2 regions of the Vibrio parahaemolyticus genome follow, and region 2 is predicted to be linked to the other one. Evidence: predicted binding sites of a transcription regulator. Region 2 holds the regulator's gene; the other holds the start of a gene.

Region 1 (3,194 bases), 2.3 Mb from region 2:
AAGTGACTTGATAAGGTTGCGCGTACATGATCCAAACACGATGACCACGTAGCAAACTCTTTCGGCCGGACAATTCAACCTTAATAGATTCGTTTTCAGATAAACGCCAATCAAAGACTTGGTGACGGAAATAGCGACTGGAAAAACTATCTAGCAACGAAGAAAGTTTGTGAAGCTCAAACAAAGCTGGGTACAAAAAGCCTGTACCCAGTGAGCGAATGCCAAGCAACTGCATCGCTGCTTGATTCGAAAGTAGGATTTGTCCATGGCTGGCATCTAGCACCAGCACTGGATAAGGCGAATCAGTAATAAGCTGCTTAAGTGCGTTTTGGAAACGAAAGTAGATAAGTGCTATCGCAATCGCACTGACTATCGATAGCAGGACAATATATCCATAACTCTCCTGCCCATTCCAAAGCCAATTAAGTAACTGATCCATTTTTCCACCTATAAAGCAAACTGCTAAAAATATATCAGTTATTTATTGAGCAATCTGCTTTTAATTCCGGCTTCGTGTAGATAAAAGGCTTTCCTATTAAACTGCCTTGAGCGCCATCTTTATTTAATGCGCGACCAATTTCAGTCATGGCTAACCAACGGTTTTCACACCAAAGCGGGGACAACAACGTTGGACGACGAGCTGCGGAAGAGACACGATGAAACACAACATCAGCGGGCGTCATACGAATCATTTCACTGGCAATCGCAACATATTCTTCCAATCCAGGAGCTTCTAATCTACCAGCTCTCCAAGCTTTCGCCATCGTACTGCCTTCCACAATATGCAGGCCATGTAACTTGATGCCATCAGTGCCCACGGCCAACACTTTTTGCAGCGTTTCAATATTATCGTCGCGGGTTTCTTTCGGTAATCCAACAATCAAATGAGTACAAACTTTGATCCCTAAGGCTCGAGCTCGCTGAGTGATCTCCGCATAACATTCAAAATCATGTCCGCGGTTGATGCGTTTGAGCGTATCGTTATTTGCAGTTTGAAGACCTAGCTCGAGCCAAATTTCATAACCTTGGTTTACATAATCTGACAGCAAATCCAATACCGAGTCAGGCACACAGTCTGGGCGAGTTCCCACACACAAACCCACAATATCAGCAGCTTTGAGCGCTTCTTCATACATATTTTTCAGTACTTGTACTTCTGCATAAGTACTGGTGTAAGCCTGAAAATACGCCAGATATTTCTTCGCTCGATGGATTTCCCCAGCACGATCTTTCAACTGTTCATGAATACTTTTGATTTGTACTTCTTCGTCAGCAAACGAAGCCACATTACAAAATGTACAACCACCTCGGCCAATCGTGCCGTCGCGGTTTGGGCAACTAAAGCCACCATGTAAAGTCAGCTTATGGACTTTTTCGCCGTAACGACGCTGAAGATCTTGGCCTAGTGTATTGACCAACTCATGTAACTGCATAGATTCTCACCAATAGTAAACCGTAATAAATCTCACTACGATTTATGTAACTAAATTACATCCCTGCAAGAAAAAACAAACAATATTACTCAATTCAAACAACGCCCAATCGGTGTGAAATCAATAAACTTGCATAAATACAGATAAAAAAGCGTCATGTTGCGTAAATGTTAAACTAAAAGTGCATATTTAAACGAAAAAATTGGGTCACAGAGGCGACTTTTCATTGCAATCCGAAGTAACAAAATTGTAGGATACTTACACAACCCCGCATTTTTTGTGACTTTTATTACAGCACGCACAGCGGGAATTGTCGGTGTTATCCCACTCCCACCTATATAAATCACTAAATAGTGAGAATAAATAAAGGGATATCACCAAGGATTGTTTTTCTCGCAATACTTTTCCTGCGAGATACGGAAAGGAATCAAGACCAGTCAACCTCGACTGGTGGCGATAATAAATATAAAGGACAAGACGCATCATGTGTCACAAGGCAACTTCGGTCTGCCTCGTACCTTTGCGTCGCATTGAACTGGAAGGATGTATCTATGGTAGATAGAGAGCAAAATTCACAGGGTCTATACACTCCGGAATTGGAGCATGACGCTTGTGGTATCGGTTTTGTTGCTCACCTTAAAAACCGTAAATCTCATGAAGTAGTGACTCAAGCATTGGATATGCTGGCTCGCATGGAACACCGTGGCGGTCAAGGTTGTGACCCATGCAGCGGTGACGGTGCGGGTATTTTGTTGCAAAAACCTCATGAATTCCTATTAGAAGAGGCCGTTAAACTAGGCATTAAACTGCCTTCGTTTGAAAAGTATGGCGTTGGTGTCGTTCTTTTCCCAAAAGACGAATACAAACGCGAACAATGCCGTGACATTTTAGAGCGTAATGCCAAACGCTTAGATCTCGAAGTCATCGGCTACCGCGTATTACCAACCGACAACTCCATGATTGGTGCCGACCCTCTAAGCACAGAGCCTCAATTTGAGCACGTGTTTATCTCCGGCGGTCCTGGCATCACACCTGAAGAGCTAGAACGCAAACTTTACGTACTTCGTAATTACACCGTACGCGTTTGCCTAGAAAGCGTTTCGAACATTGGTGACGACTTCTACATTAACTCAATGTCTTACAAGACATTGGTGTACAAAGGTCAGTTAACGACCGAGCAAGTGCCTCAGTACTTCCTTGATCTGCAAAACCCGACCATGGTGACCGCTCTGGCACTGGTACACTCTCGTTTCTCTACCAATACCTTCCCGAAATGGCGTCTTGCACAGCCTTTCCGTTACATCGCTCACAACGGTGAAATCAACACAGTTCGCGGTAACTTGAACTGGATGAAAGCCCGTGAAGCGATCCTAGAATCAGACCTGTTTACTCAGGCTGAAATCGACATGCTTCTTCCTATCTGTCAGGAAGGCAGCTCGGATTCATCAAACTTTGATATGGCACTTGAGCTCCTAGTTCTTTCTGGTCGTAGCCTGCCACATGCCTTAATGATGATGATCCCTGAAGCATGGCAAGAAAATAAAAACATGGATCCTAAGCGTCGCGCGTTTTACCAGTACCACGCAAACATCATGGAACCGTGGGATGGCCCGGCATCTGTCTGCTTTACCGATGGTGTTCAAGTAGGTGCTACGCTCGACCGCAACGGTCTACGCCCTTCTCGCTACACAGTGACCAAAGATAACTTCCTAGTCATGGCATCAGAATCTGGCGTAGTGGATATTGCACCAGAGAACGTAG
Region 2 (3,194 bases):
TACCGTATCCCACTCGATGACAAGTCGTTGTTACATGCTATAGTGGGTTATCGACCGTGCAGCGGTTCGCTGCTGCACTTTACAGGTACGTAATTTTCGACAAGGTTTGTCATGTCAGCTAAACACCCAATCATTGCGGTTACTGGTTCATCCGGTGCCGGCACAACCACGACGTCTGAAGCATTCCGCAAGATGTTCAATATGATGAACATCAGGCCGGCATGGGTGGAAGGAGACAGCTTCCATCGCTTTACTCGCCCTGAAATGGACATCGAAATTCGCAAAGCCCGCGAGCAAGGCCGACATATCAGTTACTTTGGTCCGCAAGCGAATGACTTCCCGGGATTAGAAGAGTTTTTCCGTAAGTTCGGTCATGACGGCACTGGCAGCGTGCGCCGTTATCTGCATACGTTTGACGAAGCAGTTCCCTACAATCAAATGCCAGGCACATTTACACCATGGCAAGACTTACCTGAAAACAGCGACGTGCTGTTTTATGAAGGGCTGCATGGTGGTGTGGTTGATGGCGATGTTAATGTTGCTCAGCATGTGGACTTCTTAATTGGCATGGTGCCAATTGTAAACTTAGAGTGGATCCAAAAATTCGTGCGCGACACTCGCGATCGCGGCCATTCGCGTGAAGCGGTGATGGACTCAATCGTGCGCTCAATGGACGATTACCTCAATTACATCACTCCGCAGTTTTCTCGTACTCACATCAACTTTCAACGCGTCCCAACCGTCGATACCTCCAACCCGCTTAACGCCAAAGGCATTCCGAGTTTAGATGAAAGCTTTGTGGTGATTCGTCTGCGTGGCATTAAGAATGTCGACTTCCCATATCTGCTGGCCATGATTGATGGCTCATTTATGTCGCGCCACAACACCATTGTTGTGCCAGGCGGCAAAATGAGCTTTGCAATGGAGCTCATAGTTAGGCCTATCCTACAACAGCTGATTGAAACAGGAAAAATTGGCTAAAAACGTAGCGGGCTAGATGTTTACTTTTCATACCGTGATCATGTGCACAGTTTTGCTTACAAAATCTCAATCATGGCACGATTAAAATCAAGAAATCGTTTTCGAAAAAGGATACTATTTCTTACCGAAACACAAGAGAGCTTGCAGCATATAAAAAGTGCTCTTATTCTAGTAAGCCTAATTCAGGCTTAGCTAAAATATGGATAGCGCAAGCGTACCCTGCAGAGGAAGTGAGATATTATGGTTCTAGGTAAACCTCAAACCGACCCAACATTAGAGTGGTTTCTTTCACACTGTCATATTCATAAGTACCCATCAAAGAGCACGCTAATTCACGCAGGTGAAAAAGCTGAAACGTTGTACTACATCGTTAAAGGCTCTGTTGCGGTTCTTATCAAGGACGAAGAAGGTAAGGAAATGATTCTTTCTTACCTAAACCAAGGTGACTTTATTGGTGAACTTGGTCTATTCGAAGAAGACCAAGAGCGTACAGCTTGGGTTCGCGCTAAATCTCCTTGTGAAGTTGCTGAAATTTCTTTCAAGAAATTCCGTCAGCTTATCCAAGTAAACCCAGACATCCTAATGCGTCTTTCTGCGCAGATGGCTCGTCGTCTTCAAGTAACTAGCCAAAAAGTGGGTGACCTAGCGTTCCTAGACGTAACTGGTCGTATCGCTCAGACGCTTCTGAACCTTGCTAAACAACCAGATGCGATGACTCACCCAGACGGCATGCAAATCAAGATCACTCGTCAAGAAATCGGTCAAATCGTTGGCTGTTCTCGTGAGACAGTAGGTCGTATCTTGAAGATGCTAGAAGAGCAGAACCTAATCTCTGCGCACGGTAAAACTATCGTTGTTTACGGTACTCGTTAATCTCAATTTAGAGTGACACGAACAAAATTATAAAAGCCACCAATGGCGACATTGGTGGCTTTTTATTTACCTTGTTATTTACCTTGCAACTCAGTCAAACCCTAGGTCGCAAGAGGCTAACAAACAACAACGTTAGCCCGAGGTATTCCATGGCGTTTAGCCATTAGTACTTTCAAAAATTTTGTCTGCTGATGCTGCAACAAAGCCTGGATACAACTCGCCATTCTCCATTGGGTAACGTTTAGCAAACTCGTAAAAGCCACCTGGGATAATTTCCGAACCTTCTTCGAAGGTCACTGGCACTTTGTCTGCCATCGTCGACGATTGCTCAAGCAACACGTCTGGTGAGCCTTTCACCTCACCGCCCGACTCATTGATCACAAACCCTGCCTGACGAAGATGGTCGTTAACCTGTTTGACTTCATCGTGTTGATTCAGCTGATTCACACTCACCGTAAAGTGATTAGCACCATAACCGTGCGCGGCCAGCCAAGACGCATACTCGCTCTCTTTAGCCAACGTTTGGTAATCAGCAAAGCTTAGATCCCATAAGCGACCGCCATGCAGAAATGCACTGCCCGACAGTTTTTCAGCATCCACTTGCGCAACCAGTTTCGCCACAATATCTTGCAGCTCTGGCGAACACTCTTCGACTTTCAGCTCACTGATGAAGACTTTAGGCTGATTCGGATCTGGGTGCTCATAATGTTTTGCGACCAGTTTTTTGCTCTCAAATACGTAGTCCCCACACGCTTTATAGCCAGCAGCTAAAAACGGTTTCGCCAATGTCTCGATACCTAGCGGTTCAACATTGAAAGTGCGTAAAGCAATATGATCATTAATCAGAGCCTCATCTTCTTGTAGAAGCTGATGCACCTTAGCAGCAGAAGGACAAAGACGTTGGATGTAGTCTTGCCATAGCGATTCAAATAACACATCGGGCGTCATAACGACTCCTTGTTACGAGATGTAGGATTAAGATAAGAGTGTGGTCGCTCGTTCACAGCCCAAAAGCTGTCCAGAATAATGAACGAGCAACCATCAACCTGTGACGGTAAATGTCAGTCAGTCAGTCAAACACGCTTTTTGAGTCTGTGCTCACTTGCCGTGTAATGCCAACGCGTACTACCCAAACCTAAATGATGCGTCAGCACATTGGGCCACGATGCATGGTCGTGACCCTGTTATTGTTGAAACTTAAAGCGTCACGCCAGGGCTCAATGTCGCAGGTAATTCCGTCTCCTGCCCTTCCATGGATGCCATAGGGTAAGCACAGTAATCCGCCGCGTAGTACGCGCTTGGACGAAGGTTGCCTGATGCACCTGGGCCACCAAACGGTG

What was found. Region 2 encodes CRP, which controls carbon source genes, mostly activating them, when cyclic AMP is high. Its sites were predicted from a motif close to TGTGANNNNNNTCACA; they were not measured.
Region 1: gltB (glutamate synthase large subunit) is a predicted target of CRP. The motif match lies at 1,712-1,727, and genes of this name have one in related genera.

What each region holds. Positions count from the first base shown of each region.
Region 1 is NZ_UHIL01000001.1:689,917-693,110, reverse strand. It holds gene DYB02_RS03570 (sensor domain-containing diguanylate cyclase) at 1-439, opposite strand, end outside; gene mnmL (tRNA modification radical SAM protein MnmL/YtqA) at 474-1,433, opposite strand; gene gltB (glutamate synthase large subunit) at 1,985-3,194, shown strand, end outside.
Region 2 is NZ_UHIL01000001.1:3,037,995-3,041,188, forward strand. It holds gene DYB02_RS15570 (phosphoribulokinase) at 112-981, shown strand; gene crp (cAMP-activated global transcriptional regulator CRP) at 1,222-1,854, shown strand; gene DYB02_RS15580 (DUF1338 domain-containing protein) at 2,011-2,802, opposite strand; gene astD (succinylglutamate-semialdehyde dehydrogenase) at 3,052-3,194, opposite strand, start outside.